2 regions of the Mixta intestinalis genome follow, and region 1 is predicted to be linked to the other one. Evidence: predicted binding sites of a transcription regulator. Region 1 holds the regulator's gene; the other holds the start of a gene.

Region 1 (5,079 bases):
GCGGCGGTGTTCCTTTGCGTACCACCATTCGTCAGGCGGATTTTAGCGGTGAACGTGCGGTAAGCGGGGCTTATCATCTCAGCATCAGCCCGCGGGGTATTGAGCTGACCGGCTACGACAGCGCCGGTGTCTTTTACGGGCTGATGTCGGTAGCATCGTTGCTGCCTGCTGAAGGGCTGCCGGTGATTGCAACGCTGGAAGCACAGGATGCACCGCGCTTTGCCTACCGTGGCGCTTTCCTTGATGTGGCGCGTAACTTCCACAGCAAGCAGGCGGTAATGCGTATGCTGGATCAGATGGCCGCGTGGAAAATGAACAAATTTCACTTCCATCTCAGCGACGATGAAGCCTGGCGTATCGCTATCCCTGGTCTGCCGGAGCTTACCGAGGTAGGTAGCCAGCGCTGCCACGATCTTAGCGAACAGCGTTGCCTGTTGCCGCAGCTCGGTTCTGGTCCCTTTAACAATAACAACGGCAGCGGCTTTTTCAGCCGGGCGGATTACATCGATATCGTTAAATATGCCCAGGCACGCCATATTGAGGTGATCCCGGAAATCGATATGCCTGCGCACGCACGCGCCGCCGTCATCTCAATGGAAGCACGTTATCAGCGCCTGATGAAAGCGGGCGAAACAGAAAAAGCAGAAGAGTATCGGCTGCGCGATCCGCTTGATACCTCTGAAACGACCTCCGTTCAGCTTTACGATCGTACCAGCTATCTCAATCCCTGCCTCGCCTCTTCACAGCGCTTTGTCGATAAGGTTATCGGCGAAATTCAGGCGATGCATAAAGAAGCCGGGCAGCCGCTGTCTACCTGGCACTTTGGCGGCGACGAGGCTAAAAATATTCGCCTTGGCGCAGGCTACAGCGATAAACAGCAGCCGCAGCCTGGTACCGGCCTGATTGACCGCAGCCAGGAAAATCGCCCCTGGGAAAAATCGCTCGCCTGTCAGAAAATGATTGCGGCTGGTGAAGTGAAAGATCTCGATCATCTGCCGAGCTATTTTGCGCTGGCGGTCAGCAGTAAGGTACATGCGCACGGTATCGAACGTATGCAGGCCTGGCAGGATGGCGTGAAACATGCGGAGAACGCTGCCGCCTTCGCCACGCCAAAAGTGGCGGTTAACTTCTGGGATACACTTTACTGGGGCGGCTTTGACAGCGCTAACGACTGGGCCAATAAAGGCTACGATGTGATTATCTCTAACCCCGACTACGTCTATATGGATTTCCCTTATGAGGTGAACCCGTTAGAGCGTGGCTACTATTGGGGAACGCGCTATAGCGATGAACGTAAGATGTTTAGCTTTGCGCCAAATAACCTACCGCAAAATGCGGAGACCTCAGTCGATCGTGATGGCAAAACCTTTACGGCACGCTCTGATAAACCCTGGCCCGGAGCCTGGGGGCTGTCGGCGCAGCTGTGGAGTGAAACCGTACGTACCGACGACCAGATGGAATATATGATCTTCCCGCGCCTGTTTACCGTAGCGGAGCGCGCCTGGCATCGTGCCTCCTGGGAGCAGGATTATCAGCCGGGGCGTGAATATCAGGGTGGCGTCACGCAGTTTGTCGATCGTCAGGCGTTAAACCGCGACTGGCAGCGTTTCGCCAATATTCTGGGGCAACGTGAGCTGGCGAAGCTGGATAAAGTCGGTATCGCTTACCGCCTGCCGGTGCCGGGCGCGCAAATTCGCAACGGCAAGCTGGAGGCGAACCTTGCGCTGCCGGGTCTGGCTATCGAATACTCGCTGGATGGCGGTAAAGGCTGGCTGCGCTATGACGAGCGGATGAAGCCTACGGTTGCTGAAGGCAGTAGCGTTATGGTACGCAGCGTCAGCCCGGATGGAGAGCGCTACAGCCGCAGCGAAGCGCTCTGATTGAAAACGTTGGGGCAGGCTTTTACGCTTGCCCGGCGTCACAAAGCCATAAAAAAACCGGTGCTCAGGCACCGGTTTCCATTACTGCATAGCACAATTTTTTATTTGTCGTGTAATGTTTCATCTTCGCGGCAGTCACCCGTCGCGCAGTGACCGTACAGATAGAGACTGTGGTTGGTCAGCTTGATGCCGTAACGCGTGGCGATTTCACGCTGGCGAGCTTCGATCGATTCATCACTAAATTCAATCACCCGGCCGCAGTCAAGGCAAATCAGGTGATCGTGATGATGCTGCTGGGTCAGTTCGAAAACGGATTTACCGCCTTCAAAGTTATGGCGTGTAACGATGCCAGCATCATCAAACTGGTTCAGTACGCGATATACCGTTGCCAGCCCAATTTCTTCGCCCATATCAATCAGGCGCTTGTACAAATCTTCCGCACTGACGTGATGGCTCTCAGGTTCCTGAAGCACTTCCAGGATTTTTAGTCGTGGAAGCGTAACCTTCAGGCCGGCCTTCTTTAATGCGGTGTTATTGTCAGTCATGCGGATATTGTCCTGTTACTTTGCTAGTCACAATGTGGCTGAACAGCCATGAACATCGGTCGACGCTAAAGCTAATGCGTCTCATTATAGAACTGATGCTTCGAAATGAAAACCGTACGGGGAGGCGTGAAGCCGCAAGTGGAAGTAAAATAAGAGCTACGTCCGGCGTTGTTCATGCTCATCTGATGCTGCGTTTACATTTCGCTTCATCCTGCCGCTTTACAGCACAACGGCAGGAAAGCGTATGACCGATACGGGTATTCTACCGACTGTTTGATAAAATTTTCAAACCCGTACCTATCATTTCTATAGGAAAAACCTGTTACGCAATGTGATGTGGTACACAATCAGCGCGGAATCAGGCTTCCAGAATTTCCTGCAGATGCAGCTCTTCGTAAATCTGCTTCACCCACTTATCAACGCGTTCGTTGGTTAATTCAGGCTGACGATCTTCGTCAATTGCCAGTCCAAGGAAATGCGTATCGTCGGCGAGACCTTTAGAGGCTTCGAAGTGATAGCCTTCGGTTGGCCAGTGACCAACGATTACCGCGCCGTTCGGCTCGATAATATCGCGGATGGTGCCCATGGCATCACAGAAATATTCAGCGTAATCTTCCTGGTCGCCGCAGCCAAACAGCGCTACCAGCTTGCCGTTAAAGTCGATCTCTTCCAGCGTCGGGAAGAAGTCATCCCAGTCGCACTGCGCTTCGCCATAATACCAGGTAGGGATGCCCAGCAGCAGAATATCAAAAGCCTCCAGGTCTTCTTTACTGCTCTTGGCAATATCATGCACTGCAGCAACGTCGCTACCGAGCTGTTTCTGGATCATTTTCGCAATGTTTTCTGTATTGCCGGTATCGCTGCCAAAGAAAATGCCTACGATTGCCATGAGTTTAATAACCTCTTGAAACTTATAGAATTGGTAACTGCCCGTGGAATGCAGATTACGGCAATAATAGCAGAGACCGTCTGGAGGCGGAACTCGTAAAGCCGCTGCATTTGTGTCTCATTGTGCGCTTCTTTCAGCCAGTCAGAGCGCCTTCAACTGGGCAAGAATCATCTCTTCAATCAGCTCGCTGCGGCTTACGCCACGTTCAGCGGCCATTGCATTGAGCGCTTCGACAGCCTCACTGTTCATCTTCAGTTCAACGCGCCGTAAACCCCGTACTTTGTCACGTTTCAACTGGTTGCGTTTGTTGATACGAAGTTGTTCATCACGCGACAGCGGACTGGTTTTCGGGCGTCCCGGGCGACGTTCATCTGCAAACAGATCGATCGTGGTCCGGTCCGTGTGTTCTTTTGCCATAGAATCGTGGTACTGAATGGGCTGCGCGTTTGCGCCGCGCATGGTGACGTTTGGGCCGGCTTGCCGCCATTTTCAGCGACGGCAAAATTTTAGCGCGCCATCATACCCTGAGCAAAGAGTGAGAACAATCTTTGTCGGCGGGTTAACGCCTTGCTTTTACAGCGCTAAAAAACGCTGTATGGCACGCAGTACCGCGTCGGGTTTTTCAGCATGAACCCAGTGACCCGCTCCGGCAATCACATGCGCGCGCGCCTGTGGGAACTGCGCCAGCAACGTATCACGATGAATATCATCCAGATAGGGAGAAAGCTCGCCGCGAATAAACAGCGCCGGTCCCTGCCACGGCGGTATACTTTCCCAGCCGGAAATCGCGCTATAGTTATCCCACAGAACAGGGACGTTAAAGCGCCAGGCACCGTCGTGAAAAGATTTCAGCAGGAACTGAATCACGCCTTCTTCAGCGATGATTTCACGCATGATGTCGGCGGCGGCGCTGCGTTGGGTAACGCCTGAAGCGGTAACGGCATTAACGGCAGCGAAAATGGCATCGTGTCGGCGGGTCTGGTAATCCACCGGGGCGATATCGATCAGCACCAGCTGTTCGATACGTTCCGGTGCCAGCGCGGTCATGGTCATGGCGATTTTGCCGCCCATTGAGTGACCGATAACCGTGACGTTATCGATGCTGTGCCGATCGAGCGTTTCCAGCATATCCTGTGCCATCGCCCGATAGCTCATCACCTCGCTGCGCGGCGAAAGGCCATGATTGCGCACGTCAACCTGGATAAGCGGCCGATCCGCCTTCAGGCCGCGCGCCAGTACGCCAAGATTATCCAGGCTACCAAACAGACCATGAATCAACAGGATGGGTGTCGCATCGTTGGCAGATTGTTCAGTTTGCAGGCGAGTATTCAAATTCATGGCAAAGTTCTTACAGTTGACAGTAAAGCTTAGGTTATCATGGTTTTTACTTTCCCTGCCGGTTAGTGAGCGGTTGTTCGCCGGGAGGCTTTGCGGCATATTCTGACTTTTGTCTGCAAGCGCCAACGTTGCTACCGACCCGCAGGATTTAACTTTATAATCCTTATGTTAGAACCAGCGCGCAAATTGTACAGCTGAACCTGGCTAATATCCGCTGCGCCTGGCTCTGCCACAAGCAATTACCGTACGGATGAAGATGAAAACGATTGAAGTCGACGAAGAGCTCTACCGCTACATTGCCAGTCACACGCAGCATATCGGTGAAAGTGCCTCGGATATTTTACGGCGTATGCTGAAATTTACCGCCGGTCAGAGTGCGCCGGTTGCGGCTACGGCTCCCGCCGTAGCTGTTAACGTGAGTCAGGAG
Region 2 (5,079 bases), 520 kb from region 1:
GAATTCTGTCATGGATTATTTTTGGTTTAATCGCCGGTATCATCGCTAAATGGATTATGCCGGGCAAGGACGGCGGCGGTTTCATCATTACGGTCATTCTGGGGATTATCGGTGCGGTAGTTGGTGGCTGGATCAGCACCTTCTTCGGCTTCGGTCGCGTGGACGGCTTTAACTTTGGCAGCTTCGTTGTTGCGGTCATCGGTGCCATCGTGGTGCTGTTTATTTACCGTAAAGTACGACACTAATCGTTAAGTCATAAAGGTTAAAAAAAGGAGGCTTCGGCCTCCTTTTCTGTTATTGATGTTTTATACGGCTTTCGTTTTTGTCGCGTTCAGGCAGGAATTAATCAAGGTTCTGCATGTTGATCCGCTGCTGCTGGATCAGCGGAAAATGGCTTTCCAGCCAGTCGGCCAGCGCCAGTACGTGCTCGCTGGCTTCCCTTCCGAGCGGTGTCAGGCGATATTCGACGTGCGGCGGTACGACATCGTAGGCTTTTCTGATCAGCAGGCCATCCTCTTCCATATAACGTAACGTCTGGGCCAGCATGCGCTCGCTGACGCCGCCGATGGCACGGCGAATTTCGCTAAAGCGCAGCGTTTTTTCCCGCAGCGCCAGTATAACCAGCATTGTCCAGCGGCTGGTCATGCGCTTTAGTAGCTCGCGTGATGGACAGTTAGGGTTAAGCAGCTCTCCGCGCGCTGACGGCAGATTGGCTACGGGTTGGTTATTTTTTTTCATCCTAACATTCCTGTAAGTACTTACTTTAAGTAAGTCTATCCTTTAGGCTGTTTCGACACCACCGTTATTGTTAAGGAGAAAGAAAATGATTGCAGTTACCGGCGCTACCGGCCAGCTTGGCCGTCTGGTTATCGAAAGTCTGTTAACGAAAGTGCCTGCTCAGGAGATTGTGGCGGTTGTGCGCAGCCCGGAGAAGGCACGCGATTTGGCAGAAAAGGGCATTGCTGTTCGTCAGGCTGATTACAATGACGCTTCTGCGCTGGAGCGGGCGCTGGCAGGCGTTGAGCGTCTGCTGCTGATCTCTTCCAGCGAGATAGGGAAAAGGGCGGCACAGCATCAGGCAGTGATTGATGCGGCAAAGAAAAATACGCTGCGTTTTATCGCCTATACCAGCCTGCTACATGCCGATCGTTCACCGCTGGGCCTGGCTGACGAACATCGCCAGACGGAAGCGGCACTGCGCGCCTCTGGTCTGCGCTTTGCGCTGTTGCGTAACGGCTGGTACACCGAGAACTATGCGGCCAGCATTCCTGCTGCATTACAGTTCCATGCGTTTACCGGCGCGGCGGGAGAGGGGCGTATCGCATCAGCCACGCGCCAGGACTATGCTGAAGCAGCCGCGGCGGTGATAACACAGATGACGCCGCAGGAAAAAGTCTATGAGCTGGCGGGCGACAGCAGCTATACGCTGGCGGAATTTGCAGCGGAGATCGCGCGCCAAAGCGGTACGGCGGTAGCGTGGAATAATCTGTCACAGCAGGCGTTTGCCACGCTGTTGATTGAGGCGGGATTGCCGCAGGGGTTGGCAGAGATGCTGGCGGATTCCGATGTTGGCGCGGCGCAGGGCGGGCTGTTTGATGACAGCAGCACGCTGAGCCAGCTGATTGGGCGTCCAACCACCCCGTGGCAGGAGACGATTGCCGCCACGCTGCGTGGCTGATAGCGCTGTCGATAAGAATGAAAGAAAGCAGGTGCCTCTTTCATTAGAGCGGCGTTCTCGCGGGTGACATGTTCCGTTCGCAAAGACGCAAAAGATAGCATCCCTGCCAGCTCGGCCCGCGCCTTCCATGGCGCGGGACGCTTTGCTCTTCGGTACATGTCACCCGCTTTTGAAGCTTTGTAGCCGTCTGCAAGAAAACAACCGCGGCCTGACCTGATAAAACGTTAACTGCCGGTCAGAAATCGTAGCCAACGGTGGCGACAACAGAACGTTCGGCGCCCCAGTAGCAATTACCGGTGCCGTAACAGGCGGCGACATACTCGCGATCGGTCAGGTTATTGGCGTTAACCTGCACCCATGCCCCTTTCAGCTGGTTATTCCATGCGCCGAGATCGGCGCGAACAGAGGCATCAAACAGCGTCGCCGAAGGCAAACGCGTACTGTTTTCATTATCCGCCCACTGCTTGCCGATATAGCGCACGCCCGCGCCCGCGCTGATGCCATAGTCAAACTTATAGTAACCCCACAGCGAAGCGATCTGATTAGGCGTGACATAAGGCGTATGCCCGTCATTACCATCGACGCTATCTTTAAAGCGCACGCGCGTCACCGAATAGTTGGCGATAGTGCTAAAGCGCGGCGTCAGCTGATTACGCGCCTCCAGCTCCAGCCCGCGTGAATGCACCTTTCCGGCAGGTTCATAGTAAGAGGTGTTAACTACGCGGTTGCCGACATCCTTCTGCGTCAGATCGTAAACTGCGAGAGAGTACATATCTGAAGTGCCGTTCGGCTGATATTTCACCCCAGCCTCATACTGCTCGGCGGTGGTTGGCTTCAACAGATCGCCGCTGGCGTCTGGCAGACTGGAAGGGGTAATCGCCTGGCTGTAGCTGACATAGGGAGAAATGCCATTATCGAACGCATACAGCAGCGAGGCGCGCCCGCTGATATGGTCATCGGAGCGGCGGCGGCTGGTGTCGGTTGTATCGTTGGTGCTTTTCGCCACCAGGCGATCGTAACGGCCAGAGAGCGTCATGTGCCAGTTATTCCACGCCATCTCATCCTGTAAATAGACGCCTGTCTGATGGTAGCGGCGCGTTTGATTATAGGCGTAGAGGCCGGGAGTACGGGCGGCGTCAGGATCGGCCGGATCGTAGGCGCTTTGCCAGAAATGTGTGCCGCCGACGCCGGTGCGGGCATTCAGCGGATCCACATAGGCGCTGGCATCCCACAGGCTGTCACGGTACTGATGATAATCAGCACCCAGCACCAGCGTATGTTCAACTTCGCCGGTGGTAAAATCGGCTTCCAGCTGATTATCGATAGCGAAGGCATCCAGCGAGGAACGCTCGCCGGAGTAGTAGCGATCCAGCAAATTGCTGTCGCCAATCCAGCCAATCTGGTAGACCTGATCCAGATCGACGTTGGAGTGGGTATAGCTGGCGTTAGAGCGGAAAGCCCAGGTCTCGTTAAAGCGATGTGAGAAGACGTAGCTGTAAATTTGCTCACGGCGTTTAAACTGATCGATTGCGCTTTCGCCATCATAGAATCCGTTGCTGAGCTTACGTCCGTTACGTTCGGTAATGCTGCCTTCGCCCGGCACCGAGCCATGATAGCCGCCAGACGGATCTTTTTGCAGGTAGGCTTTCAGCAACAGAGAGGTATCGCTGTCCGGCTGCCAGAGCAGAGAAGGCGAAATGGCATAGCGCTCTTCACGCGTGTGATCGTACTGCGTATCGCTGTTGCGGGTGATACCGGTCAGACGAAACGCCCACTGGTCGTTAATGGCATTGGTATAATCGAAGGCGGCACCGGTCGTGCTGTTATTGCCCGCCATCAACCGGAAGTGGCCTTCCTGCTGAAACTGCGGGCGTTTGGAGGTCATCATCACCAGCCCGCCGGGCACGGTCTGACCATACAGCGCGGAAGAAGGGCCTTTAATCACGTCGATGCGTTCCAGGAACCAGGGATCGACCTGTAATGCGTTATAGCTGCCGCCATCGGTCATCAGGCGCAGGCCGTCCAGGAAGGTGTTATCCACATCGCCACCGTGGAAGCCGCGCAGTGAAACCGTATCATAGCGGGTGGCGGCCCCGGCAAAGTTGGTAAACACCCCGGAGCTGTAGTTCAGCGCCTGGTTAACGTCCATCGCACCCTGGTCTTCAATTTGCTGCCGTGTAATCACCGAAACGGACTGACCGGTAGTAATCAGCGGGCGGTCGGTTTTCGTTGCGCCGCTACTGGTTTTGGCGCGATAGCCAGCGGTGGGTGAATCAGCGGTTTCCGCTGGCTGAGCGGTAACGACCAGCGTATCGGCAGCAATGGCAAAACCAGGTACGGCAAGCGCCAGCGAACAAAGCAGCGCGGAACGTTTCAGGCTGAAAGGCATTCCCATTTGATATCCCTTAAAACAGACAAAAAGGTCGCGCTGTCAGAGCGACGACCGACAGAAGAAATTGAACGGTTAATCATATTGTAACTGCAAAGACTAATGAGAATTATTATCTTTCTCTGTGTCTGATTCAAGTGGAGATTTATCTGAATATATCCAGATAAATAGTGCGGATTCATAGTGTTAAAACAGAGAGCATTGACCCGGCGGCAATGCCGGGTCAATATCAAATTACTGCGTTTTTTTCATATCATCGACGTTGTTACAGGTGATACCCTGCGGACAATACATATCCATCAGCTTAAGCGTCACGCCGTTGGTCCAGCCGAAGCCGTCCTGCAACGGATATTCACCGCCACCGCCGCCGCCGAGATTGCCTTCAACAACATATTTTTCCACCAGCTTATGCTCGCGATTATAGGTAGCCTGAACGTTTTCCAGAAAGCGCATACCGATCTCTTTCGCCAGCGTCTGCTCGTTGTAATGATTCAGGCCTTCAACCGCGATCCACTGCAACGGTGCCCACCCGTTAGGTGCATCCCATTGCTGACCGTTATGCACATTGGTGGTAACCAGACCGCCCGCTTTTACCAGCTGTTTCTCTACCGCATCCGCTGTTTTCGCCGCACGATCGCTGCTGGCAGCTTTGGCATAGAGCGGGAACAGCGCGGCGGCAGTTAGCTGAGTGCGTACGCTGTTACGTTTCCAGTCATAATCGGCGTACCAGCCCTCTTTATCGTTCCACAGATAGCGGTTAATGGCGGCCTGACGTTTTTCTGCCAGCTCCGCGTAGCGCTGGCTCTCATCTGATTTATTCGCCACCTTGCTGGCATGCGACAGCGTTTTTTCCAAATGGAACAGCAGGGCGTTCAGATCTACCGGTACGATCTCGGTGGTACGGATGGTAGAAAGATCGTTGGGATCGTCAAACCAGCGGGAGCTGAAATCCCAGCCTGATGCCGCGCCCGAACGCAGATCGCGGTAAAGTTCCGCTTTGTTACGCTGGGGC

The links. Region 1 encodes Fur, which represses iron uptake genes when iron is present. Its sites were predicted from a motif close to ATAATAATGAGAACNACTATCAA; they were not measured.
Region 2: a site for Fur is predicted at 4,164-4,186, ahead of C7M51_RS05295 (TonB-dependent siderophore receptor). Genes of this name have one in related genera too.

Annotation. Positions count from the first base shown of each region.
Region 1 covers NZ_CP028271.1:590,935-596,013, forward strand. The annotation lists gene C7M51_RS02735 (beta-N-acetylhexosaminidase) at 1-1,880, shown strand, start outside; gene fur (ferric iron uptake transcriptional regulator) at 1,982-2,425, opposite strand; gene fldA (flavodoxin FldA) at 2,784-3,314, opposite strand; gene ybfE (LexA regulated protein) at 3,456-3,731, opposite strand; gene ybfF (esterase) at 3,888-4,652, opposite strand; gene seqA (replication initiation negative regulator SeqA) at 4,909-5,079, shown strand, end outside.
Region 2 covers NZ_CP028271.1:1,113,463-1,118,541, forward strand. The annotation lists gene C7M51_RS05280 (GlsB/YeaQ/YmgE family stress response membrane protein) at 1-245, shown strand, start outside; gene C7M51_RS05285 (winged helix-turn-helix transcriptional regulator) at 343-738, opposite strand; gene C7M51_RS05290 (SDR family oxidoreductase) at 824-1,678, shown strand; gene C7M51_RS05295 (TonB-dependent siderophore receptor) at 1,914-4,073, opposite strand; gene treA (alpha,alpha-trehalase TreA) at 4,302-5,079, opposite strand, start outside.